DNA from 3 places in the Bradyrhizobium sp. USDA 4516 genome. Region 3 is predicted to be linked to each of the others. Evidence: riboswitches for the same ligand, from Rfam matches in the RefSeq annotation. Region 3 holds a riboswitch; each other region holds the start of a gene.
The links. A riboswitch is a leader RNA that binds a small molecule or an ion and turns the genes downstream of it on or off. The one in region 3 is predicted to bind glycine.

Region 1 (3,268 bases), 7.7 Mb from region 3:
GGAGCATTTGCCGACAAGATTCCTTCCGTCATTTCGCCGGCCAGATTTAGAGTGTACAGACCAAATCCTGCGGAGGAGGTCATAATAACGGGCGGACGATAGCCCGCCCTCTTCATCGCATCTAGAATTCCAACAGAGTCTCGAATGAACGAACTCGCAAACAGGACGTCCGGATTTTGTTCCTTGATCCGGCAGACGATATTGTCGAAATCGAGATCGGCCCCATCGTACCTTGCGTCGTACGTGTAGCGCTGTATTGGCTTGATGTTCTTCGCAGTCAGGGCCTTGACGGTCTCGTCGCCACAACTCACGCCATACGCGCTCCCTTCGTTGATTACCATGACCCGAAGGTCGCTCTTCTTTGCCAGGAGCGGAGTGACCTCGTGCAGAACGTAGTCGACAGCAGCTTCCTCGACTGGAGTAGCGTAGGTATTGGTACGAAACGTATATTTCGGCTTGTGGGCGAACAGAGATGCCGCCCACGCGGTTTGGGTCCATAATACCGCCCCGTATTTCTCGCATACTTTCGACACTTCGATGCTGTGGTTCGACCCATAGCAACCGACGATCGCTCGCACTCCCTCTTGAGTAATCATTCTTTCAGCATGCTGGGCAGCTTCTTCGGGTGATGATCCGTCGGCCTTCACCCATTCAAACTTTCGAGACGATACATCACGCGAATTGATGAAATGCATTGCGGCGTCCGCTCCGTCGAACGAGTCTTGGCCCAGTTCGGCGACGCCGCCAGAAAACATGAATATCGCACCGATCTTGGTTGGGGCTGCGCTTTTGTTGACAGGCATTTTGAATGGTCTCTCGCGATTGATAGAGGTTCGGGTCGGGGATGAGTGAGCCTTGAAACACTACAGGATTTGTTGCCGCTCTCGGCTCGATATCGGCTGACGCTTGACGTGAGCGGATCTAACGATGGGGAAACAAGGCTCACATGGAGACAAGCCGCATGATCCTTCAGACGGCCTGCCGAAAGCGGTTTCATGCGAACTTAGCGGCTCGTGCAGCGTGAGCATTCCGGCGAAGAACGTGTCTTCAGCGATCGGTTGAATGGCCAGGTACTTAGTGTGCTTGGATTGACAAGTCCGGCTTGGCTATGTTTCGTGAGCGCTTCAACTGGCAATCACGTCGGGAGAGACCGGCCTTATCGCCGGCGCCGAAGGAGCAACCGCCCCGGAAACTCTCAGGCAAAAGGACCGCGTGACGTCTGACATCTGGAAAGAGACGCTGGGGTTCGCCCCGATGCGTCCGCCGACGGGATAATACTCTCAGGCACAGCGACAGATGGGGCTTTCTGCAGGTTTCTCAAGGGGAAATAGGTCCCCGGCGGGAACCGCGAGGGCCCTGTGATGCTTGCGCGCGAAACCTCCCCGCTGAAACAGACCCCGCTGCACGCGCTGCATCTGGCGCGCGGCGCCAAGATGGTGCCGTTCGCCGGCTATGACATGCCGGTGCAATACGCGGCCGGCGTGCTGAAGGAGCATCTGCACACCCGCAAGGAAGCCGGTCTGTTCGATGTGTCGCACATGGGCCAGCTCGTGCTGAAGGCCAAATCCGGCAAGGTCGCGGATGCCGCGCTCGCGCTGGAAAAACTGGTGCCGCAGGACATCGTCGGTATCGCGCCGGGACGGCAGCGCTACGCGCAATTCACCAACAATGACGGTGGCCTGCTCGACGACCTGATGGTGGCGAATTTCGGCGATCACCTGTTCCTGGTGGTCAACGCCGCTTGCAAGGCCGAGGACGAGGCGCATCTGCGCGCGAATCTCTCCGACGCCTGCGAGATCGTCTCGCTGGCCGACCGCGCGCTGATCGCGCTGCAGGGCCCGAAAGCCGAATCGGTGCTGGCGAAACTTTGTGCAGATGTCGGTTCGATGAAATTCATGGACGCCGGTCCGCGCCGGCTCAGTGACGTCGACTGCTTCGTCTCGCGCTCCGGCTATACCGGCGAGGACGGCTTTGAGATTTCCGTGCCCGCAGACAAGGTGGAAGCCCTGGTCACCGCGCTGCTCGACAATCCCGACGTGTTGCCGATCGGGCTCGGCGCGCGCGACAGCCTGCGGCTCGAAGCCGGGCTGTGCCTCTATGGCCATGACATCGACACCACGACGACACCGGTCGAAGGCGCGCTGGAATGGTCGGTGCAGAAGGTTCGCCGCAGCGGCGGCGCCCGCGCCGGCGGCTTCCCCGGCGCCGACAAAATTCTCGCGCAATTCGCAGATGGCGCTGCGCGCCGACGGGTCGGCCTGAAGCCTGACGGCCGCGCACCGGTGCGCGAAGGCGCCGCGCTGTTCGCCGATGCCGGCTCGACCGAGCAGATCGGCAAGGTGACCTCGGGCGGCTTCGGCCCGAGCCTCAATGCGCCGGTTGCGATGGGCTACCTGCCCACGGCCCTTTCCGCCGTCGGCACCACCGTTTTCGCCGAAGTGCGCGGCCAGCGGCTGCCGCTGAAAGTCGCCGCTACGCCCTTCGTCCCCAATACCTACAAACGCTGAACGCCAAAGGATCGACCCCATGACGACGCTGTACACGTCCGACCACGAATGGCTCCGCATCGAGGGCGACGTCGCCACGATCGGGATCACCGACTATGCGCAGTCGCAGCTCGGCGACGTCGTGTTCGTCGAACTGCCCAAGGTCGGCCGCAGCCTGAAGAAGGCCGAGGCCGCCGCTGTCGTCGAATCCGTCAAGGCCGCCTCCGACGTTTACGCGCCGATCTCCGGCGAGGTGGTCGAGGTCAACGACGCGCTCGCCGCCGAGCCCGCGCTGGTCAATTCCGACGCCGGCGGCAAGGCCTGGTTCTTCAAGCTGAAGATTGCCGACAAGGGCGAGCTCGGCGGCCTGATGGACGAGGCCGCCTACGCCGCGCACACCGCCTAAAGGATCACTCCGAGGATCACGTCATGAACGCGCCCTTCAAGCCGATCAACGAAGCCGCCACCGATTTCGTCCGCCGCCACATCGGACCGTCGCCGCGCGACGTCAACGCGATGCTGGAGACGGTCGGCGCCGCGAGCCTGCAGGCGCTGATGAACGAGACGCTGCCGGCGTCGATCCGGCAGAAGGCGCCGCTCGATCTCGGCCGGGCGCTGAGCGAGACCGAGGCGCTCGCGCATATGAGCGAGCTCGCCGCGCAGAACCAGGTGTTCACCTCGCTGATCGGCCAGGGCTATTCGGGCACCATCCTGCCCGCGGTGATCCAGCGCAACATTCTGGAGAACCCGGCCTGGTACACCGCCTATACGCCGTACCAGCC
Region 2 (3,268 bases), 170 kb from region 3:
CGTCAGAACAACAAGAGAGAACAACGATGAACCCCGCCAATCTCCCCTTTGATTCCGAAACGATGCTGCAGGGCCTGCGCAGCTGGGTGGAATGCGAAAGCCCGACCTGGGACGCCGCCGCGGTCGAACGCATGCTCGATCTCGCCGCCCGCGAGATGGCGATCATGGGTGCGACGATCGAGCGCATCGCCGGACGCCAGGGCTTCGCGGGCTGCGTCCGCGCCCGTTTCCCCCATCCGAAACAAGGCCAGCCCGGCATCCTGATCGCCGGCCATCTGGACACCGTTCACCCCGTCGGCACGATCGAGAAGCTGAAGTGGCGGCGCGAAGGCAACAAGTGCTTCGGGCCGGGCATCTTCGACATGAAGGGCGGCAACTACCTGTCGATCGAGGCGATCAGGCAATTGGCGCGCGCCTCCTTTACGACTCCGCTGCCGATCACCGTGCTGTTCACCCCCGACGAAGAGGTCGGCACGCCGTCGACGCGCGACATCATCGAGGCGGAAGCCGCGCGCAACAAATATGTGCTGGTGCCGGAGCCCGGCCGTCCGAACAACGGCGTCGTCACCGGCCGCTATGCGATCGCGCGCTTCAACCTGGAAGCCACCGGCAAGCCCAGCCATGCCGGCGCAACGCTGTCTTCCGGCCGCTCCGCGATCCGCGAGATGGCGCGGCAGATCATCGCCATCGACGGCATGACCACCGAGGACTGCACGTTCTCGGTCGGCATCGTGCATGGCGGCCAGTGGGTCAATTGCGTCGCGACGACCTGCACCGGCGAAGCGCTCAGCATGGCCAAGCGCCAGGCCGATCTCGACCGTGGCGTCGAGCGCATGCTGGCACTGTCGGGCACCGCCAACGACGTGACCTTCAAGGTGACGCGCGGCGTCACCCGCCCGGTGTGGGAGCCCGATGCGGGCACCATGGCGCTCTATGAAAAGGCAAAAGGCCTTGCTGCAGCGATGGGTCTCGATCTGCCGCACGGCAGCGCCGGCGGCGGCTCGGACGGCAACTTCACCGGCGCGATGGGCATCCCCACGCTCGACGGCCTCGGCGTTCGCGGCGCCGATGCACATACGCTCAACGAGCACATCGAGGTCGACAGCCTCGCCGAACGCGGCCGCCTGATGGCGGCACTGCTGGCGACGCTGGACTGACATCGATTTGCACTGCACAACACGTTGGCACTGCCGGATCGAAATTTAGCCTTGTCCATTTTTGAGGCTTCGCCTACGGTCCGGCCGTCCAACGCGACGATGCGGGAGAGATCGAAGCGACAACATTCGTGTTGTTGCCTTTGGCGCCGACGGAGCAACCGCCCCGGAAACTCTCAGGCAAAAGGACTGTATCGTCAGGACGATCTGGAGAGAGACGAACATGGCCGCACATCAAGGGCCATGACGTCCACCGAAGGGGATAGTTCGCTTCTGGCCCCGGCCCGATGCGGATCAAGCTCTCAGGTACCGTGACAGATGGGGCGCCGATGCCGGTTTCACCGGCGGTTCGGCGACTCTAACCCACGGGAGCCTGACAACTATCATGCCACACATCGCGATCATCGGCGCCGGCATCACCGGCGTAACGACGGCCTATGCCCTGCTTGAACGCGGCTACAAGGTGACTGTCCTCGACAGGCATCGCTACGCCGCGATGGAAACCTCGTTCGCCAATGGCGGACAACTCTCCGCCAGCAACGCCGAGGTGTGGAACAGCGCCGCGACCATCCTCAAGGGGCTGCGCTGGATGCTGAGAAGCGACGCGCCGCTGCTGATGAACCCGAAGCCGAGCTGGCACAAATATTCCTGGATCGGCGAGTTCGTAGGCCACATCACGCGCTATCGCGGCAACACCATCGAGACCACGAAGCTCGCCATCGAAGCGCGCAAGCATCTGTTCTCGATCGCAGAGCGCGAAAACATCGCCTTCGATCTCGAACGCCGCGGCATCCTGCACGTCTATCACGACAGGGCCGGCTTCGAAGCCGGCCTCAAGGTCAACACGCTGCTGCAGCAAGGCGGGCTCGACCGCCGGCCGGTGACCCCGGACGAGATCCGCGTCATCGAACCCGCGCTGCAGACAACCTGCTATGGCGGCTTCTTCACGCCGTCGGACGCGATCGGCGATATTCACAAATTCGCGCGTGGGCTTGCCGACGCCTGCATCCGCCGTGGCGCGAGCTTCGTCCATGAAGCCGACGTCGACACGATCGCACACGGCGATGACGGCTTCCGCATCGGCTGGAACGAAGCTGCTTCACATGATGCTGCGGTCGCGACGCGCCAGCAGCTACAGGCGGACGGGATCGTGATTTGCGCCGGCGTGGCGAGCCGCCACTTCGCCAGCCTGCTCAACGACCGCGTCAATGTCTATCCGGTGAAGGGCTATTCGATCACGGTGCAACTCGATGCGCCGCAAAGCCGGAATGCGGCCCCAACCGTCAGCCTGCTCGATGAAGCTGCGAAGATCGTCACCAGCCGGCTCGGCGCCGACCGCTTCCGCGTCGCCGGCACCGCCGAGTTCAACGGCTTCAACCGCGACATTCGCGCCGACCGCATTCAACCGCTGGTGGACTGGGTGCGGCATCATTTCCCGGAGATCGACACGTCGAAAGTCGTGCCATGGGCGGGCCTGCGCCCGATGATGCCGAACATGATGCCGGTGGTTCGCGCCGGACGGATTCCGGGCGTGTTCTACAATACGGGCCACGGTCATCTCGGCTGGACACTGTCGGCGGCAACGGCGCAGATGGTGGCCCAGGCGATCGACGATTGGCGCGACCTCGACACGCCGCCGATGGCGCCGACGTTCGGTGCCGGGCTCGACGTGCCCGCCGACGCGCGCAAAGCTGAAATCAATCCACCTTCCAGTGGACTGCTTCAAACTTCACCGGAGGAATAATCGCGGCCAACAGGACTGATTAGCTGCACCGCAAAATCCGCAGCACCGATGGCATGGGACTTGCTCAAGTTCTACCGTGAGTCTGCTACCATCTGTGCTACGGTCTGGTGTGCAACGGTCCCGCTGGGGACTTCATCGACCACAACCCAACGGATCAAATTTGCTCGGATATCTGCTTCGCCGCATCCTCGCCGCCATTCCCGTGATGGGCGTGGTGGCTCTGTTCGTGTTCCTGTTGCTGCGGCTGACGCCGGGCGACCCGGCCGCCATCCTCGCCGGCGACAACGCGACTCCCGAACAGCTCGAACGCATTCGGACCTCGCTTGGTCTGAACGAGCCGATCTACATCCAGTTCTACACCTGGATCGCC
Region 3 (3,268 bases):
GGGTTCTCCAGAATGTTGCGCTGGATCACCGCGGGCAGGATGGTGCCCGAATAGCCCTGGCCGATCAGCGAGGTGAACACCTGGTTCTGCGCGGCGAGCTCGCTCATATGCGCGAGCGCCTCGGTCTCGCTCAGCGCCCGGCCGAGATCGAGCGGCGCCTTCTGCCGGATCGACGCCGGCAGCGTCTCGTTCATCAGCGCCTGCAGGCTCGCGGCGCCGACCGTCTCCAGCATCGCGTTGACGTCGCGCGGCGACGGTCCGATGTGGCGGCGGACGAAATCGGTGGCGGCTTCGTTGATCGGCTTGAAGGGCGCGTTCATGACGTGATCCTCGGGGTGATCCTTTAGGCGGTGTGCGCGGCGTAGGCGGCCTCGTCCATCAGGCCGCCGAGCTCGCCCTTGTCGGCAATCTTCAGCTTGAAGAACCAGGCCTTGCCGCCGGCGTCGGAATTGACCAGCGCGGGCTCGGCGGCGAGCGCGTCGTTGACCTCGACCACCTCGCCGGAGATCGGCGCGTAAACGTCGGAGGCGGCCTTGACGGATTCGACGACAGCGGCGGCCTCGGCCTTCTTCAGGCTGCGGCCGACCTTGGGCAGTTCGACGAACACGACGTCGCCGAGCTGCGACTGCGCATAGTCGGTGATCCCGATCGTGGCGACGTCGCCCTCGATGCGGAGCCATTCGTGGTCGGACGTGTACAGCGTCGTCATGGGGTCGATCCTTTGGCGTTCAGCGTTTGTAGGTATTGGGGACGAAGGGCGTAGCGGCGACTTTCAGCGGCAGCCGCTGGCCGCGCACTTCGGCGAAAACGGTGGTGCCGACGGCGGAAAGGGCCGTGGGCAGGTAGCCCATCGCAACCGGCGCATTGAGGCTCGGGCCGAAGCCGCCCGAGGTCACCTTGCCGATCTGCTCGGTCGAGCCGGCATCGGCGAACAGCGCGGCGCCTTCGCGCACCGGTGCGCGGCCGTCAGGCTTCAGGCCGACCCGTCGGCGCGCAGCGCCATCTGCGAATTGCGCGAGAATTTTGTCGGCGCCGGGGAAGCCGCCGGCGCGGGCGCCGCCGCTGCGGCGAACCTTCTGCACCGACCATTCCAGCGCGCCTTCGACCGGTGTCGTCGTGGTGTCGATGTCATGGCCATAGAGGCACAGCCCGGCTTCGAGCCGCAGGCTGTCGCGCGCGCCGAGCCCGATCGGCAACACGTCGGGATTGTCGAGCAGCGCGGTGACCAGGGCTTCCACCTTGTCTGCGGGCACGGAAATCTCAAAGCCGTCCTCGCCGGTATAGCCGGAGCGCGAGACGAAGCAGTCGACGTCACTGAGCCGGCGCGGACCGGCGTCCATGAATTTCATCGAACCGACATCTGCACAAAGTTTCGCCAGCACCGATTCGGCTTTCGGGCCCTGCAGCGCGATCAGCGCGCGGTCGGCCAGCGAGACGATCTCGCAGGCGTCGGAGAGATTCGCGCGCAGATGCGCCTCGTCCTCGGCCTTGCAAGCGGCGTTGACCACCAGGAACAGGTGATCGCCGAAATTCGCCACCATCAGGTCGTCGAGCAGGCCACCGTCATTGTTGGTGAATTGCGCGTAGCGCTGCCGTCCCGGCGCGATACCGACGATGTCCTGCGGCACCAGTTTTTCCAGCGCGAGCGCGGCATCCGCGACCTTGCCGGATTTGGCCTTCAGCACGAGCTGGCCCATGTGCGACACATCGAACAGACCGGCTTCCTTGCGGGTGTGCAGATGCTCCTTCAGCACGCCGGCCGCGTATTGCACCGGCATGTCATAGCCGGCGAACGGCACCATCTTGGCGCCGCGCGCCAGATGCAGCGCGTGCAGCGGGGTCTGTTTCAGCGGGGAGGTTTCGCGCGCAAGCATCACAGGGCCCTCGCGGTTCCCGCCGGGGACCTATTTCCCCTTGAGAAACCTGCAGAAAGCCCCATCTGTCGCTGTGCCTGAGAGTATTATCCCGTCGGCGGACGCGTCGGGGCGAACCCCAGCGTCTCTTTCCAGATGTCAGACGTCACGCGGTCCTTTTGCCTGAGAGTTTCCGGGGCGGTTGCTCCTTCGGCGCCGGCGATGAGGCCGGTCTCTCCCGACGTGACTAGGTATAGGTAGGTAGAAAACACGGCGCCACCAAGACTGTCAACGCAGCTGCAGCAACTATCCAATGGGCTTTGTGCTGCCGCGGCAAGCCCATGATCCGCCTGCACAGTTTCTGGACACCGCAGCTGGCAATGTCTAAAAGCGTTCGGCCGGAAAATGACGCCTTTTTGCGGCTGGCCGGCCCCTTTTTCCGATTGGATGAACATGAGCAGCGTCAACGACATCAGGTCGACATTTCTGAACTTCTTCAAGGAGAACGGGCACGAGATCGTGGCCTCGTCGCCGCTGGTTCCGCGCAACGACCCGACCTTGATGTTCACCAATGCCGGCATGGTGCAGTTCAAGAACGTCTTCACCGGCGTCGAGAAGCGCGGCTACCAGCGCGCCACGACGTCGCAGAAGTGCGTGCGCGCCGGCGGCAAGCATAACGACCTCGACAATGTCGGCTACACCGCGCGCCATCTCACCTTCTTCGAGATGCTCGGCAACTTCTCGTTCGGCGATTACTTCAAGGAGCGCGCGATCGAGTTCGCCTGGAATCTGATCACCAAGGATTTCGGGCTGAAGAAGGACAAGCTGCTGGTCACCGTCTACCACACCGACGACGAGGCGGCCGGCTACTGGAAGAAGATCGCGGGCTTCTCGGACGACCGCATCATCCGCATCCCGACCTCGGACAATTTCTGGGCGATGGGCGACACCGGCCCGTGCGGACCGTGCTCCGAAATCTTCATCGACCGCGGCGAGCACATCTGGGGCGGCCCTCCGGGCAGCCCGGATGAGGATGGCGATCGCTTCCTCGAATTCTGGAACCTGGTGTTCATGCAGTACGAGCAGGTGACGAAGGAGGAGCGCGTAGCGCTGCCGCGTCCCTCGATCGACACCGGCATGGGGCTCGAGCGCATGGCCTGCATCCTGCAGGGCGTCGAGAGCGTGTTCGAGACCGATCTGTTCCGCAATCTGATCGATGCCGCCGCGTCTACCCTCGGGCACGGTCCGAACGAGCAGAACGTTGGGTCGTATCGGGTGATCGCGGACCATCTGCGCTCGTCCGCGTTCCTGATCACCGACGGCGTGCTGCCGTCGAACGAGGGCCGCGGCTACGTGCTGCGCCGGATCATGCGCCGCGCGATGCGCCATGCACAGCTCTTGGGCGCGAGCGAGCC

Region 1: it holds a riboswitch for glycine, as region 3 does, so the genes downstream of both, gcvT (glycine cleavage system aminomethyltransferase GcvT) here and gcvT (glycine cleavage system aminomethyltransferase GcvT) in region 3, are expected to answer to the same signal.
Region 2: it holds a riboswitch for glycine, as region 3 does, so the genes downstream of both, ACVI1L_RS39370 (D-amino acid dehydrogenase) here and gcvT (glycine cleavage system aminomethyltransferase GcvT) in region 3, are expected to answer to the same signal.

Annotation. Positions count from the first base shown of each region.
Region 1 is NZ_JBSRXT010000001.1:990,239-993,506, forward strand. Features, by position in the region: gene ACVI1L_RS04655 (ABC transporter substrate-binding protein) at 1-803, opposite strand, end outside; glycine riboswitch at 1,132-1,220, shown strand; gene gcvT (glycine cleavage system aminomethyltransferase GcvT) at 1,362-2,507, shown strand; gene gcvH (glycine cleavage system protein GcvH) at 2,527-2,892, shown strand; gene gcvP (aminomethyl-transferring glycine dehydrogenase) at 2,916-3,268, shown strand, end outside.
Region 2 is NZ_JBSRXT010000001.1:8,480,090-8,483,357, forward strand. Features, by position in the region: gene ACVI1L_RS39365 (M20/M25/M40 family metallo-hydrolase) at 27-1,157, shown strand; glycine riboswitch at 1,250-1,356, shown strand; glycine riboswitch at 1,360-1,474, shown strand; gene ACVI1L_RS39370 (D-amino acid dehydrogenase) at 1,540-2,898, shown strand; gene ACVI1L_RS39375 (ABC transporter permease) at 3,059-3,268, shown strand, end outside.
Region 3 is NZ_JBSRXT010000001.1:8,645,777-8,649,044, reverse strand. Features, by position in the region: gene gcvP (aminomethyl-transferring glycine dehydrogenase) at 1-320, opposite strand, end outside; gene gcvH (glycine cleavage system protein GcvH) at 344-709, opposite strand; gene gcvT (glycine cleavage system aminomethyltransferase GcvT) at 729-1,874, opposite strand; glycine riboswitch at 2,016-2,104, opposite strand; gene alaS (alanine--tRNA ligase) at 2,307-3,268, shown strand, end outside.